Regions from separate parts of the Bradyrhizobium oligotrophicum S58 genome, predicted to be linked through region 3. Evidence: predicted binding sites of a transcription regulator. Region 3 holds the regulator's gene; each other region holds the start of a gene.

Evidence for each region. The regulator LexA, encoded in region 3, represses DNA repair genes until DNA is damaged. The targets are predictions, from matches to a motif close to TGTTCNNNNTGTGTTCNG.
Region 1: S58_RS01165 (YifB family Mg chelatase-like AAA ATPase) is a predicted target of LexA. The motif match lies at 1,602-1,619, and genes of this name have one in related genera.
Region 2: uvrA (excinuclease ABC subunit UvrA) is a predicted target of LexA. The motif match lies at 2,767-2,784, and genes of this name have one in related genera.

What each region holds. Positions count from the first base shown of each region.
Region 1 is NC_020453.1:242,475-248,050, forward strand. It holds gene S58_RS01165 (YifB family Mg chelatase-like AAA ATPase) at 17-1,555, opposite strand; gene S58_RS01170 (DUF2336 domain-containing protein) at 1,787-2,857, shown strand; gene S58_RS01175 (outer membrane lipoprotein carrier protein LolA) at 2,873-3,652, opposite strand; gene S58_RS01180 (DNA translocase FtsK) at 3,822-5,576, opposite strand, start outside.
Region 2 is NC_020453.1:4,598,322-4,603,897, forward strand. It holds gene S58_RS19700 (outer membrane protein) at 1-729, shown strand, start outside; gene S58_RS19705 (outer membrane protein) at 944-1,672, shown strand; gene S58_RS19710 (outer membrane protein) at 1,962-2,597, shown strand; gene uvrA (excinuclease ABC subunit UvrA) at 2,876-5,576, shown strand, end outside.
Region 3 is NC_020453.1:4,010,993-4,016,568, forward strand. It holds gene S58_RS17170 (hypothetical protein) at 1-139, opposite strand, end outside; gene S58_RS17175 (hypothetical protein) at 406-846, opposite strand; gene lexA (transcriptional repressor LexA) at 1,184-1,882, opposite strand; gene S58_RS17185 (molybdopterin molybdotransferase MoeA) at 2,104-3,315, opposite strand; gene S58_RS17190 (LysR family transcriptional regulator) at 3,418-4,371, opposite strand; gene S58_RS17195 (MBL fold metallo-hydrolase) at 4,454-5,386, shown strand; gene S58_RS17200 (alpha/beta hydrolase) at 5,393-5,576, shown strand, end outside.

The sequences.
Region 1 (5,576 bases), 3.8 Mb from region 3:
AGGGGAGGGCGCGCCTTTACGCCGCATGCCGATTGTCCTCCGCCAGCGCGCGGTACGACAGCGCCTCCGCCAGATGCAGCCGGCCGATGGTCTCGGTGTGGTCGAGATCGGCGAGCGTGCGGGCGACGCGCAGCACGCGGTGATAGCCGCGGGCGGACAGCCGCATGGTCTCGGCGGCCTCGCGCAGCAGCTTCTGGCCGGGCGCGTCGAGCTTGGCGATCTCGTCGAGCACGGCGGCGGGCGCCTCGGCATTGGTCCGGACCTGCGGCAGGCCGGCTTTGGCGTAGCGGGCGCGCTGCAGGTCGCGCGCGGTGGCGACGCGGGCAGCAACCTCGGCGGAGCCTTCCTTGGACGGCGGCAGGATCAGGTCGGCGGCGGTGACGGCGGGCACCTCGATGCGCAGGTCGATGCGGTCCATCAGCGGGCCCGAGATCCGCATCTGGTAGTCCGCCGTGCAGCGGTCGATGCGGCCGCGCTTGCAGGCATAGCCGGGCTCGAACGCCTTGCCGCAGCGGCACGGATTCATCGCCGCGACCAGCATGAAGCGGGCAGGGTAGGTGACGCGGTGGTTGGCGCGCGAGATCGAGACCTCGCCATTCTCCAGCGGCTGGCGCAGCGAATCGAGCACGCGCGGGTCGAACTCCGGCAGCTCGTCGAGAAACAGCACGCCCTGATGCGCCAGCGAGATCTCGCCGGGCCGGGCGCGCAGGCCGCCGCCGGTCAGCGCCGCCATGCTGGCCGAGTGATGCGGGCTGCGAAACGGCCGTCTGTTCGTCAGCGCCCCGCCTTCGATCTCGCCGGCGACCGAGGCGATCATCGAGACTTCCAACAGCTCCGCCGGCGACAGCGGCGGCAGGATCGAGGGCAGCCGCGCCGCCAGCATCGACTTGCCGGCGCCGGGCGAGCCGATCATCAGCAGATGATGCCCGCCGGCGGCGGCGATCTCGAGCGCGCGCTTGCCGCTCTCCTGGCCCTTGATGTCGCGCAGGTCGAGCAGGCTCGCGGGCGCCTCCTGGATTTTCGGTTGCGGCCGCGACAGCACCTGCGTGCCCTTGAAATGATTGGCGATTTGGATCAGCGAGGTCGCCGCGATGATCTGCAGCTCGGGGCTGGCCCATGCCGCTTCGGCGCCGCAGGCGGCCGGGCAGATCAGGCCTTCCTCGCGCGAATTGGCGCCGATCGCGGCCGGCAGCACGCCGGCGACCGGCGCGATCGAGCCGTCGAGCCCGAGCTCGCCGAGCACGGTGAAGCCGCTGAGCGCATCCGGCGGGATGGCGCCGATGGCGGCCATCAGGCCGAGCGCGATCGGCAGGTCGTAGTGGCTGCCTTCCTTCGGGACGTCGGCTGGCGCCAGGTTGACGGTGATGCGCCGTGCCGGCAGCGCCAGCCCTGACGCGATCAGCGCCGAGCGCACCCGCTCGCGTGCCTCCGACACCGCCTTGTCCGGGAGACCAACGATCGCGAACGCCGGCAGGCCGGGCGCGACCTGGACCTGGACGTCGACCGCGCGGGCCTCGATCCCTTCAAAGGCGACGGTAGAAACGCGCTGGACCATGGTGCCCCTCCCGCTGGCGAAGCTAGCGGAAGCGGGCTCCATCCGCAAGAACAATACAGGAACATGCCGCCGCCGGCGCGAGGCGCAATCCATTAACGACGGTCCGCGTCCGCCGTCGGACCCGCCCCTGAGCTTAACGCCCCTTTAGGCCGGTGTTCGCATTCTTCCGGAAATCATGATCGACACGCGCCCCGTCAGAACCGAAGGGACGCCGCCAACGAGAGACGTGCGATGCCCCCAGCGCCTTCGGCCGCTCCCACCGTCAAGACGCCCGCCGCCGAGGCGAGGACGGTGTCCGAGCTTGCCACCGACATGCTGCGCCGGACCACGAGCCTGTTCCTGGCTGGTCCGCGGCCGGCGTCCGACGAGCAGCTCGATCTCTATGACCAGATGTTCGCGCGGCTGATGCCGCAGGTCGCGACCGAGGTGCTGGCCGAGTTCAGCGCGGCCTTGGCCCGTGTCGAGCGTGCGCCCTACGGGACCGCGCGACTGCTCGCCGTCCATCCAGAATTGCGTGTCGCCGGGCCGATGCTGGCCAAGGCCTTGGTGCTGACCGAGCGCGATTGCGCCGAGTTCATCCGGAGCGGCAGTCCGGGGCATCTCGTTGCGCTCGCCAGCCGCCGGGGAATCGGCGAGACCCTGACGACGCTGCTGATTGCGCGCGGCTTCCCCGCCGTGCGCATGGCGCTGGTGCAGAACCTCTCCGCGCGCCTGTCCGAGGACGGCTACCGCAGCCTGTTCAAGATCGCCGAGCGCGACGAGGATCTCGCCGAAAAGCTCGCGCTGCGCACCGATCTGCCGGCGAAGCTCTCGCGCGCTTTCGTCGCCGCCGCCAGCGAAGGCGCCCGCGCCCGCTTCATCAAGGCGGCGCCGCCGGCGACCCGCGCCACCCTGCAGGCGACGCCGACGCGGTCGTCCGGCGCCGCCATGCGCGCGATGTGGGACTATCAGCAGGTCAAGACCGAGGTCGCCGCGCTCAATCGCACCGGCAAGCTCGGCGATTCCGCGGTCAACCGCTTCTGCGTCACCGGTGAATTCCCTTCCGTGATCGCGGCGCTGGCGCTGCTCTGCGTCGTCTCCATCGAAACCATCGAATCGCTGATGGACGACGATCGGCTGAGCGATCTGCTGCTGGCCTGCAAGGCGGCCCGGCTGAGCTGGGCGACGACCGCCATGATCCTGCGCGGCCGTCCCGGCTGCGACGCGATCCCGGCGGACGACGTCGAGGAGGCGCGCAAACGCTTCGAGAAGCTCGCGCTGTCGGAAGCGCAATGGAAGGTCCGCGGGCTCGAATCGAGCTGAGCGCGGGGAGGGCCGTCAGCCCGGCGGCGTGCCGTAGTTCGTGAAGTCGATCTTGAACATCGCCGGATCGAGCTTCTTGGTCGTATCGAGATTGTAGACCGCGATCGTGGTGTCGTAGCCCTGCGGGTCGGTCACGGTCCACTGCTTGAGCTGGCCGTCCTTGGCGCCGAGCATCAGCATCAGCCGGCTGGTGCCGATCAGCGCCTGCTTCTCCTCGATCGTGATCGTGACGTAGAGGTCGTCGGCCGCGACCGCGATCACGTTGGTGTCCTTGAGCAGGTCGATGCGGTCCGACAGCAGGTAGCGCAGCGGCGTCTGCGACAGCGGATAGACGTCCTGGGTGGCGAGCTTGCGGTCGCGCACGACCAGCGAGGAGCCGTCGGCGATGATGTCGATCGGCGTCGGCGGTTCATATTCGAAGCGCACCTTGCCCGGCTTCTGGATGTAGAAATCGCCCTTGGTCTTGCTGCCGTCGGGACCAACCTGGACGAAGTTTCCAACCAGCGTCTGCAGTGACGACAGATAGGCGCTGACCTTGGCGGCCTGCGCCTTCTGGTTGGCGTCGAACGAGGTGAAGATGCTCGCCGGCACGTTGCGCCGGGGATCGGGAATGATCGGATTGGGCGGCACGGTCTGGGTCGTCGCCGCGCTCTGGCCGCGCTGCTCGGAGGCGCTGAGCTGGGCGCCGCCTTTCGGTGCTGATTTGGCAGACGGCGTGGTCTGGGCGGCAGCGTGGCTGGCGGCAACCGTCAGCGCGCAGGCCGTCACGGCGCATGCCGCCATCCAGGCTGACATGCGGCGCCCGTGCGGGGCCGCGGAAGGTGAAATGGGGCTGTTCAACAAGGGGCTTTTCAAAACGACGTCCTGAGTTTTACGCGTTTCTATCTCGGTTCGGTCGGGCGGCGTGATCGTAATTGCGTGAAGATACGACACGGAAACGGCAGATCTGGGACCAAGCGGGCGGTCAGAACCCGCCTTCTTCCTCGGGCACCAGGATCTCGCGCTTGCCGGCGTGGTTGGCCTGGCCGACGATGCCTTCCTGTTCCATCCGCTCCATCAGCGAAGCAGCCTTGTTATAGCCGATCTGCAGCCGCCGTTGAATGTAGCTGGTGGACGCCTTGCGGTCGCGTTTGACCACGGCAACCGCCTGGGAGAACAGGTCGTCGCCACCGCCGCCACCCCCCATGCCGGTGGCGTCGAATACGGCGCCGTCCTCCTCGCTCGGTTCCTCGGCGGTGACCGCCTCGAGATATTCCGGCGAGCCCTGCGCCTTGAGATGACGGACGACCTTTTCGACCTCCTCGTCGGAGCAGAACGGACCGTGGACGCGGCTGATGCGGCCGCCGCCGGCCATGTAGAGCATGTCGCCCTGGCCGAGCAGCTGCTCGGCGCCCATTTCTCCGAGGATGGTGCGGCTGTCGATCTTGGACGTGACCTGGAAGGAGATGCGGGTCGGGAAGTTCGCCTTGATGGTGCCGGTGATGACGTCGACCGACGGACGCTGCGTCGCCAGGATCACGTGCAGGCCGGCGGCGCGCGCCATCTGGGCGAGGCGCTGCACCGTGCCTTCGATGTCCTTGCCGGCGACCATCATCAGGTCGGCCATCTCGTCGACGATGATGACGATGTAGGGCAGGGGGTCGAGGTCGAGCTTCTCCTCCTCGTAGATCGCCTTGCCGCTCTCCTTGTCGAATCCGGTGTGAACGGTGCGCGTCAGCTCCTCGCCCTTGTTGCGAGCTTCGCCGAGGCGGGCGTTGTAGCCGTCGATGTTGCGGACGCCGAGCTTGGCCATCTTCTTGTAGCGCTCTTCCATCTCGCGCACGGCCCATTTCAGCGCGACGACGGCCTTCTTCGGATCGGTGACGACCGGCGTGAGAAGATGCGGAATGCCGTCATAGACCGAGAGTTCGAGCATCTTCGGATCGACCATGATGAGGCGGCACTGGTCCGGCCGGAGCCGATAGACCAGGCTCAGGATCATGGTGTTGATCGCGACCGACTTGCCCGAGCCGGTGGTGCCGGCGATCAGCATGTGCGGCGTGCGGGCGAGATCGATGATGATGGACTCGCCGCCGATGTTCTTGCCGAGGCAGAGCGGCAGCTTGGCGACGCTCTCGGTCGCCTCCTTGGCCACCAGCAGCTCGCGCAAGTAAACCTTCTCGCGATGCGCGTTGGGCAGCTCGATGCCGATGGCGTTGCGGCCGGGCACGACGGCGACGCGCGCCGACAGCGCGCTCATCGAGCGCGCGATGTCGTCGGAGAGGCCGATCACGCGCGACGACTTGATGCCGGGCGCCGGCTCCAGCTCGTACAGGGTGACGACCGGGCCGGGATGCGCCTTGACGATCTCGCCGCGGACGCCGAAATCCTGCAGCACGCCTTCCAGCGCGCGCGAATTGGCCTCGAGCTCGCTCTTCGACAACGGCTGCCGATCGGAGGATTTCGGCGCCGCCAGCATCGACACCGAGGGCAGGTCGTATTTGTCGTTGGACTTGCGCGGCGGAGTCTTGGGCGCCGGCTTCTTGCGCGCCTTCGGGGCCGGCTCCTCCTCCTCGTCGTCCTCGTCCTCCCCGGCCTCTTCCCCGTCGCCGCCGTCCTCGTCCATCTCCGGGGCGAGCGTCGGCTTGGAGCGGCCGCCGCCGAGGCTCGGCTCGTGTCGGCCGGCGGCGCTGGCGCGGGGTTGCGGGCCGGAGGAAACCAGCGCGCGATAGGCCGTGCT
Region 2 (5,576 bases), 590 kb from region 3:
GCATCGGCCGCCGACTTTGCGACGCGGCCCTATGGCAAGGCACCGCCGCCTGCCTATGTCACGCCGCTGCCGAGCTGGGCCGGGTTCTATCTCGGCGCCAATGGCGGCGCCGACTGGAGCCACAATTGCTGGACCCTGAATCGGTTCGGCGCCGCGGCGGTCGCGCCGACGCAGAGCGAAGGCTGCCATAACGCCACCAGCGGCCTCATCGGTGGTCAGGTCGGCTATCGCTGGCAGGCCGCGAGCTGGGTGTTCGGCCTCGAAGCCCAGGGCAATTGGACCGATCTGAAATCCTCCAATGCGAGCACCGCGGCGCTGACAACCGGCATCACCAACACCACCAAGACCGACGCCATTGGCCTGTTCACCGGCCAGGCCGGCTACGCCTGGGGCAACGTGCTCTGGTACGTGAAGGGCGGCGCCGCGGTCACGCACAACAAATACACCGGAACCGCCAACGCAGCAGCGCCCTTCCCTGTCGGCACGCAGCTGGATTCGGCGAGCGAAACCCGTTGGGGCGGCACCGTGGGTACCGGCGTCGAGTTCGGCTTCGCACCGAACTGGTCGGTCGCGGTCGAGTACGATCACCTGTTCATGGGATCGCGCGACATCAGCTTCCCGGCGACCGCGACCGTCAATTCACGCGTCGACACCATCAAGCAGGACATCGACATGGCGACGGTCCGGGTGAACTACCGATTCGGCGCCCCCATGGCGACGCGCTACTGAAGCAAAGGCAGCTCTCCGGAGCCTACCGCAAAGGCCGGCGCCCGCGCCGGCCTTTTTCGTGTCCGCAGCTCGGCACCGACGCGGCTATTTTATGTTAAATATTTGATATATAACGCTTTTTTGCCAATGTGGCGCGTGCGTTACAGCATCTCCGGGATGCCGCGTGTATGAACATTTCCATCGCTTGTCATTCCAACTCCCGGGGGAGAATTTGATGAAGAAGTTGCTTGTGATCACGACGGCCCTCGTCGGCATCGCAGCCGCCACATCCGCGTCGGCAGCCGACATGGCAGCGCGGCCTTACACCAAGGCGCCGCCGATGATTGCCACGATCAACGACTGGAGTGGCTTCTACCTCGGTATCAACGGCGGCTATGGATCGAGCCGCAACTGCTGGACGCTCGCGGACGGCCGCGCCGAAGGTTGCCACAACGCAACCGGCGGCACCGTCGGCGGACAGTTCGGCTATCGCTGGCAGATGAATTCGGTCGTGTTCGGCCTGGAGGCGCAGGGCAACTGGGCCGATCTGACCGGCAACAATATTACGCCCCTTTTCGCGCCGGATAGGAATCGCAGCAAGATCACCGCCTTTGGCCTATTCACCGGCCAGATCGGCTATTCCTTCGACAACGTCCTGCTCTACGCCAAGGGCGGCGCGGCCGTCACCGACACCAAGTACGAGATCTTTTCCGGCGTGATCAACACCGTGCTGGCCACCACGACCGTGCACAAGTGGGGCGCATCCGTCGGCGCTGGGGTCGAATACGCCTTTGCGCCGAACTGGTCGGTGGGCTTCGAATACGACCACCTGTTCATGGGCAACACGAACGTCCCGTTCCGCGGCGCCGTATTCGCCCAGACCGACAATATCAAGCAGGACGTCGACCTGTTCACCGCCCGCCTGAACTATCGTTTCGGTGGCCCGGTCATCGCCAAATACTGACCAGTTCCACAACCCGAACATTCAAAGGCCGGCGCAAGCCGGCCTTTTTTGTTGCGCTGCGGACACTGTTGGCTTTGCGTGACAGGCGGAACCCAAGCATTTGAGCGACAAAGGCTTTCTGCCGTTGCCCGTAGATCCCCGGTTTCGTCGCGGGTGTGGCTTTGAGGTGACGGCAATCTGCGCGGAACCGGGCTATAGGGGGACCGTCAACTTGAACGGGTGAGTCTGTTTCGTGCGTAAGAACTTCGGTGCGACGCGGACTGCTAGGACTAAACTGGAGAGAAGAAGAATGAAGAAGATCCTGCTTGCGACCGTGGCCCTGGCCGCCTTGGCCGCTCCCGCTGCCGCTGCCGATCTTGCTGCGCGTCCCTACACCAAGGCGCCGGTTGCCGCGCCGCTCCCGACCTGGGCCGGTTTCTACATCGGCGCCATGGGCGGTTATGCCACGGTTGAAGACAACGGTCCGGACGGCGGCCTCGCCGGCGGCACCATCGGCTACAACTGGCAGCAGGGCGCTCTCGTGTTCGGTCTCGAGGCGGACGCCGCCTGGGCGAGCATCAAGAGCGGCGAAGGCGTGATCCCGGGCTTCCTGGGCACCTTCAACACCAAGATTCAGGACACCGGCAGCGTTCGTGGCCGCATCGGCTACGCCTTCGGTCCGACCCTGATGTACGCCACCGGTGGTTACGCCTGGGCTGAGAACAAGCTGACCAACACGTTCCTCGGCGCCTCGGTTTCCGACACCAAGTTCCACAGCGGCTGGACCGTTGGTGCTGGCCTCGAATACATGTTCGCGCCGCAGTGGTCGCTGAAGGGTGAATACCTGTACAAGAGCCTCGGCAGCGAGAACTACTTCGTGAACAACATCGCCTCGGGCACCCTGAACCTGCACTCGGTTCAGGTCGGCGTGAACTACCACTTCTAAGATCGACGCCTCCGGGCCAACGCACACAGCCTCCGCTCTGCCAGAGCGGAGGCTTTTTCTTTGCGGAATCAAGCAGGCTGCATCGCGGAACCAGTCGCCCTCCTGCCATTCGCTGCCATTCCCCGAACGCATTGTTGATGATTCGCTGACGGCACTGGAAATCCGCGCCCGTTCTTCCTACGTTCCGACGATACCTTTCCCCTCTGGCGTCCGATGGCCGGCTTCCGGCAGAACGCGCCTGTAACGATGGCGTGATGCCGCGCCGTGGGACGATCGTCATGGATGAAGTGATCAAGGCCAAGCAGCGCGCGCAAGCCAATTCGTCGAGCCTGCGGGCCATCACCATCCGCGGCGCCCGCGAGCACAATCTCAAGAACATCGACGTCGAGATCCCACGCGACCGGCTGGTCGTGTTCACCGGGCTCTCCGGCTCCGGCAAATCCTCGCTCGCCTTCGACACGATCTATGCAGAGGGCCAGCGCCGCTACGTCGAATCGCTGTCGGCGTACGCGCGCCAGTTCCTGGAGATGATGCAGAAGCCGGACGTCGACCAGATCGACGGCCTGTCGCCGGCGATCTCGATCGAGCAGAAGACGACCTCGAAGAACCCGCGCTCGACCGTCGGCACCGTCACCGAGATCTACGACTACATGCGCCTGTTGTGGGCGCGCGTCGGCGTGCCCTACTCGCCGGCCACGGGGCTGCCGATCGAGAGCCAGACCGTGTCGCAGATGGTCGACCGCGTGCTGGCGATGACCGAGGGCACCCGCCTCTATCTGCTGGCGCCGGTCGTGCGCGGCCGCAAGGGCGAGTACAAGAAAGAGCTCGCCGAATACCTCAAGAAGGGCTTTCAGCGCGTCAAGATCGACGGCACCTTCCATGAGCTCGCCGAGGCGCCCACCCTCGACAAGAAATTCCCGCACGACATCGACGTCGTCGTCGACCGCATCGTCGTGCGCTCCGACATCGGCCAGCGCCTCGCGGAGAGCTTCGAGACCGCGCTGAAGCTCGCCGAGGGGCTCGCCGTGATCGAGTTTGCCGATGCTCCCGCTTCCGCCGCGCCAGCGGAGGAGAAAGAGAAGAAGAAGACCGCAAAGATCCACGACAAGAGCGGGCCCGAGCGAATCCTGTTCTCGGAGAAATTCGCCTGCCCTGTCTCCGGCTTCACCATTCCCGAGATCGAGCCGCGGCTGTTCTCGTTCAACAACCCCTATGGCGCCTGTCCGGAATGCGGCGGGCTCGGCGTCGAGCAGCATGTCGACGCCGACCTCGTCATCCCCGACAAGGACGCCACGCTACGCAAGGGCGCGATCGCGCCCTGGGCCAAGTCGTCCTCGCCCTATTATTTGCAGACGCTGACCGCGCTCGGCAAGTTCTACAAGTTCACCCTGGACACCAAGTGGAAGGACCTGCCGAAGAAGACGCAGAACGCGCTGCTGCACGGCTCCGGCGACGACGAGATCAAGTTCACCTATGAGGACGGCGTCCGCGCCTACGACACCAAGAAGCCGTTCGAGGGCGTCATCACCAACATCGAGCGCCGCTTCCGCGAGACCGAGAGCGAATGGGCGCGCGAGGAGCTCGGCAAGTATTTCAACGACGTGCCCTGCGCCGGCTGCAAGGGCTTCCGGCTGAAGCCCGAGGCGCTGTGCGTCAAGGTCGCCGGCAAGCACATCGGCGAGATCTCTGATCTCAGCGTCAAGGCCGCCGGCGAATGGTTCGCCGAGGTGCCGAAGCAGCTCAATGCGCAGCAGACGGAGATCGCCACGCGCATCCTGAAGGAGATTCGTGACCGCCTGACCTTCCTGCTCGATGTCGGCCTGAACTACCTGACCCTGGCGCGCTCCTCCGGCACCCTCTCCGGCGGCGAGAGCCAGCGCATCCGCCTGGCCTCGCAGATCGGCTCGGGTCTCACGGGCGTGCTCTATGTGCTCGACGAGCCGTCGATCGGCTTGCACCAGCGCGACAACGCCCGCCTGCTCGATACCCTGAAGCGGCTGCGCGACCTCGGCAACACCGTGATCGTGGTCGAACATGACGAGGATGCCATTCGGCTGGCCGACTACGTGCTCGACATCGGCCCCGGCGCCGGCACCCATGGCGGCCACATCGTCGCCGAGGGCACGCCGGCCGAGATCATGCGCAATCCGGCCTCGCTGACCGGCAAATATCTCACCGGCGAGCTCGAGGTCGAGGTCCCGGAGCGGCGGCCGCCGAACCATCGCCGCACCATCAAGGTCGTCAACGCCCGTGGCAACAATCTCAAGAACGTCTCGGCCGAGATTCCGCTCGGCCTGTTCACGGCGATCACCGGCGTCTCCGGCGGCGGCAAGTCGACGCTGCTGATCGACACGCTCTACAAGGCGATCGCGCGCAAGCTCAACGGCGCCAGCGAAGGCGCCGCACCGCACGACCGCATCGAGGGCCTCGAGCATATCGACAAGATCATCGACATCGACCAGTCGCCGATCGGCCGCACCCCGCGCTCCAACCCCGCGACCTATACCGGCGCGTTCACGCCGATCCGCGAATGGTTCGCCGGCCTGCCCGAATCCAAGGCGCGCGGCTATGAGCCCGGCCGGTTCTCGTTCAACGTAAAGGGCGGCCGCTGCGAGGCCTGCCAGGGCGACGGCGTCATCAAGATCGAGATGCACTTCCTGCCCGACGTCTACGTCACCTGCGACGTCTGCAAGGGCAAGCGCTACAACCGCGAGACGCTCGACGTGCTGTTCAAGGGCAAGTCGATCGCCGACGTGCTCGACATGACCGTCGAGGAGGCCGCCGAGTTCTTCAAGGCGGTGCCGCGCGTGCGCGACACCTTCGAGACCCTGCGCCGCGTCGGCCTCGACTACATCCATGTCGGACAGCAGGCCACCACGCTCTCCGGCGGCGAGGCGCAGCGTGTCAAGCTCGCCAAGGAGCTGTCCAAGCGCGCCACGGGGCGCACGCTCTACATCCTGGACGAGCCGACCACCGGCC
Region 3 (5,576 bases):
CCAGCGTGAACGAGGCGGCGGGATATCGCTGCCAGATCGCAACGTCATCGGCCGTGACCGTCAGCCATCCGAACGCAAGCATGTAGCGGCCGGGCTCGGTGAGCCGGCCGGCCTTGTTCCAATCGATCTTGTCGACCACGATGAGAAACACCCCCGGCACACACAATGCCGGCCGAGGGATGTCGTTCCTGCAAGACGTCGTTCTCGCGTGATGCGATGCCATCCAGTTAATTCGACTGCCAAGTCCGACTGCCAAGTCCGACTGCCAAGTCCGACTGCCAAGTCCGACTGCCAAGTCCGAGCGCGAGGACTTCGCGTCGGCCTGCGCAAAGTCTCTCACCGCGGATCTCGTACGAACAGGTCTCTCACCAACGACAGAGACGCAGACGTCCAACCTGCAGGCGCTCAGGTGATGCTGATGCGGCGTATCGGCGTGGTCTCGCTTGTCGGACTCTCCTCGGCCATGCCGGGGCGGCGCTCGCCTGGCTGCTTGCTCACCGGCAATTGCAGCACGGTGACGCGCTGGCCTTCGCAGAGCTGGGTCACCAGCACGTGGCGGCCGTCGGCGAACTCGATGGCGTCGTGATGGCGATCGGGGACGTGCTTCTCGATGGTGTTGAACTTGGCGACGCGCTCGCGGATCGTCCGGGTCCAGAGCCAGCGGCTGTCGTAGCGGACGTCCTCGGCGAAGGCGAGCTCGGTGCCGGGCAGCATGCAGACCGCGACGTTGGGCTCGCTTTCGAGAGCGAAGCCGCGGGTCGCGGTGCCGCGGAACGTCATCGAGATCAGCGTCTCGCCGACTTTGGCTGGGCGGGACGCAACGGCATGGAGGCTGTAGTCACACATCGGATCGCTCCTCGTTGAGAGATAGCCGACCCACGCTCCCCCCGGACAGGCGCAGGCCTCTATCAGAGTGGACATCGACGGTGATGTTAGCGCGCGCTTCACGGCAATTCTGCGCTGATCTGCACCGCGTGTGCCTGCGCGCGATCACAAGCGTTTGAGCATGCCGCGCTGCACATCATGAGGTGCATTCGCGTCAAATCGACGAAGCCAGCGCTGACATGCTGCTACGCTGCAATCCGCACAGGGCTGCAAACACCGCCGATCTGCAACGACGACAGCTCGGTCGTTGCCGCATACCGCGCACGCCCGTGGTGAGGCGCGCGCTCAGTCACTGCGGTCAGTACTTGCGATAGAGGCCGACCAGCTTGCCCTGGATCTTCACCCGGTTGGGCGGCAGGATGCGCACCTCATAGGCGGTATTGGCCGGCTCCAGCGCGATCGACGCGCCGCGGCGGCGGAAGCGCTTCAACGTCGCCTCCTCGTCGTCGATCAGCGCCACCACGATGTCGCCGGTGTCGGCGGTCTCGTTGCGCTGGATCAGCGCCATGTCGCCGTCGAGGATGCCGGCATCGACCATCGAATCGCCGCGCACCTCGAGCGCGTAGTGATCACCGGAGCCGAGCATGTCGGCCGGCACGCTGATCGTATGGCTGCGCGTCTGCAGCGCCTCGATCGGGGTACCCGCGGCGATGCGGCCCATCACCGGCACCGCGACCGGGCGCTCGCCATCGTCGAGCGCCGGCGTCGAGCTGCGCACCTTGCCGAGATTGCCCTCGATCACCGACGGCGTGAAGCCGCGGCGGTTGTTGGCGGCCTGCGACAGCTCGGGCAGCTTGATCACCTCGATCGCGCGGGCCCGGTTCGGCAGGCGGCGGATGAAGCCGCGTTCTTCCAGCGCGGTGATCAGGCGGTGAATGCCGGACTTCGAGCGCAGGTCGAGCGCATCCTTCATCTCGTCGAAGGACGGCGGCACGCCGGCTTCCTTGAGCCGTTCGTTGATGAACCGCAGAAGTTCGTACTGTTTGCGCGTCAGCATCTCGTCCTGGTCCCCAGTTTGTCGTCGTCCAAATCCGAGAGCTCCGAATCCGTGAAGAGATTCCGGGAGCGCAGGGCAATCGGACGATCGGTAATTCGCGGCGCCCGCAACATACTAAAAACAAATCATGAACGGACACTATCTGTTCGATGTGTGTTCCGCAATCCTAAAAATATGATGAATGGTCCGGGCTTTGCCGGGGGGAGCTGCTCGCTCGGCGCTCACTCGGGCAGGCGCAGGATCTCACACGGGCTGCCGGCGGGCGCCTTCGGCGCAAAGGCCGGCCGGATCACCAGAGCCTGCGACAGCGCGAGATTCCCGAGCAGCGACGAATCCTGCTGCGTCACCGGCGTTGCGATCAGCGCACCATCTGCGCGCTCATCGAGCCGGGCACGCAGATAGTCCTCGCGCGAGTCGTTGGGCCCGAGCTCGCGGCCGAGCAGGGCGGTCTCGCGCGGCATCCGAGCTTCGTCGCGGCCGAGCAGGCGCCGAATCAGCGGCACCAGGAACAGGATCGCGCAGACATAGGACGACACCGGATTGCCGGGCAGGCCGATCACCCTGACGCCGCCGAGTCGGCCGTGCATCATCGGCTTGCCCGGCCGCATCGCGATCTTCCAGAACGCCATCTCGACGCCCTCGGCCTCCAGCGCCTGCTTGACCAGGTCGTGATCGCCGACCGAGGCGCCGCCGGTGGTGACGAGGATGTCGGCCTGGGCCTCGCGCGCCCGGCGGATGCCGGCCACGGTGGCCTCCAGCGTGTCCGCGGCGATGCCGAGGTCGACCGGCGTGGCGCCTTCGCTGCGCACCAGCGCGCGCAGCGCATAGCCGTTGGAATAGACGATCTGGCCCGGCCCGGGCGTCGATCCCGGCATCACCAGCTCGTCCCCGGTGGCGAGCAGCGCCACCTTCGGCCGCCGCCGCACCGGCAGCACCGGATGATTCATGCTCGCGGCCAGCGACAAATCGCGGTCGCTGAGCCGGCGGCCCTGCTTGAGCAGCACCATGCCTTCGTGGAAGTCGACGCCGGCGGGACGGATATGCCGGCCCTTGATCGCTGCCTCGGTCATCACGACGTGGCTGCCGTCGGCGACCGTGTTCTCCTGGATGACGACCGTATCGGCGCCCGCCGGCACGACGCCGCCGGTGAAGATGCGCGCCGCCTCGCCGGCCCCCACGGTGCGGTGGAAGGGCCGCCCTGCCGCGACCTCGCCGATCACCTTCAGCCGCGCCTGCGCCTTGTCCGCATCGGCCGCGCGCACGGCATAGCCATCCATCGCCGACATCGCCTCGGGCGGCTGCGTCCGCAGCGCCGCGAGGTCGCGCGCCAGCACCCGGTGAAAAGCCTCGTCCAGCGCCACCAGCTCCTCGGCCAGCGGCTCGGCGCCGGCGAGAACCGCGGATAACGCATCGGACACCGGCATCAGGGCCATGGGAGTTCCTTCGGACGGAGGCGGGTGCGCCTCGCAGGAGTCGCGTTCTATCGAACGCGCACCGCGCGGCCAAGGGCCCCAGGCGAGACCCGCATCGCCTCGCTATTCGGCTGCGACGCGACAGGCAGCGCGCTCGGTCGCGTGCAGGATATCGGCGATCGTGTTTCGCAGCCAGACCGAGGCCGCATCACGATCGAGCTGCAGCGGCCAGACCATCGAAACCGCCGGCAGCCGCAGCTTCAACGGGGTGGGACAGAGCGTCAGCCCGAAGCGCGGCCCGTAGAGCCTCGCCATCCGAGTCGGGATCGTCGTGATCACCGGTGAGGCGGCCACGGTGGCGAGCACGCTCAGGAATTCCGAAGAGGCCGACACGACGTTGAGCTCCGTCTCGATCTCATCCAGCGCCGCCTCCAGGCAGCCCTGCAGGCTGTTTGTCAGCGTCACCAGCGCGTGCGGAAGCGACAGGTAGTCGGCCAGGCTGATCGGCGTCTTCAGCGCGATGTGCTTGGGATTGTAGACGCAGCTCAGCGCCTGCTCGAACAGGAACTGGGATCTGTGCCGCTGTGCGACCGCCTCGAAGCAGCCGACCGCGACATCCAGCGCACCCTCGTCGAGCAGCCGGTGCGCCTCGTTGCGCTCCGTCGGTCGGCTGAGAAGCCGCAAGCCGGGCGCCGAGCGGCGCAGCACCGCCGTGAGTTCGGGGATCAGCAGCAGCTCCACTTCGCTGGAAAATCCCAATCGGACGGTACGCTGCTCCGTCGCCGGGTCGAACTCCGGTGTGGCGTGCAACGCGGCCTGCATCTGTCCCAGCGCAGCACGAACCGGCCCGGCAAGCACCGCGGCGCGTGGCGTCGGCTGCATCACGGTGCCGACGCGGACGAACAGCTCATCCTGCAGCAGTACGCGAAGCGTCGACAGCGAATGGCTCATCGCCGGCTGCCCCACCTTGAGGCGCGCGGCGGCGCGCGTGACGCTGCGTTCCTGCATCAGCGCGTCGAACGCGACCAGCAGGTTGAGGTCGAAGGAGCGAAGATCGAAGTGGTCGATGGACTGCATGAGTTGGATCGATTTGAGGAATGTAAGACCTAGTCCTAGATCTCGACCCAGACAAGATCATCGTCGGATCGAGGCAGCAAGCATGCAAGACAGCACGACCCATCGCGTCGGGGACGCCACCATCACCAAGATCTTCGAGATCGGCCTCGATGCCGTCGAAGGTGAGTTTCTCTTCCCCAGCATCGACCCCGCCAGCATCGCGCGGGAGCGCGGCCGGTTTGGGCCTGGATCAGTCGATCCGCGGACCGGCGCGTTGCGCCTGAGCATCCATAGCTGGCTGGTGCAGACGCCGGAGCGAGTGGTCCTTATCGATACAGCGACAGGAAACGACAAGGAGCGGCCCGGCGCGGCAGTTCTGCATCGCTTGAACGAGCCGTTTCTCGATCGGCTGCGGGCCGCGGGCGTTGCCCCTGACGATGTCGACCTTGTCCTGATGACGCACCTGCACGCCGATCACGTCGGCTGGAATACCTCTCTCGCCGGTGACCGCTGGGTGCCGGTCTTTCCCAACGCCCTCCACGTCTTCTCCGGTCGCGAGCTCGCTTATCTCGCAGCATTGTCGGCTGGCGATGGTTCGGATGCCGCCATCAGAGATGCGGCCAGGCTGGGTCCCATGCTGCATCCGCCGTTGCCCGGGGTCTACGAAGATAGCGTGCGGCCGGTCGTCCAGGCAGGCTTGGCGCGGCAGGTCGTGGTGGACGGTTCGGAGGTCGCCGACGGCTTCCGCTTCCTGCCGAGCCCCGGTCACAGCATCGATCACGCCTGCATCAGCTTCACCTCGCGCGGTGAGCGCGCCTTGTTCTGGGGCGACGTGATGCATCATCCGTTGCAGGTCGCGCGTCCCGACTGGAACTCGGTCTACTGCGAATTTCCGCAGGCGGCGCTGACGTCACGCCGATGGGCGATGGAACATGCCGCGGAGACCGGCGCTCTCGTCTTCACGACCCACTTTGCCGAATCCTCGGCCGGCCGGATCAGCCGCGACGGCGACCGGTTCGCCTGGCAGTTCGTATGAGCTGACATGACCATGACCGCCAACGACTCGTCTTTTCCGCGCATCATCTCTGACAGCCGGTTGATCGCCGGCCCCGAGCCCGAGGTGCAGCTTCATCTCATCAACAAGCACCTTGCCGATATCGAGCGCTTCTCGGCGGAGCGCACGCTCGTGATGATGCATGGCGCAACGTTCTCGTCGGCAAGCCTGT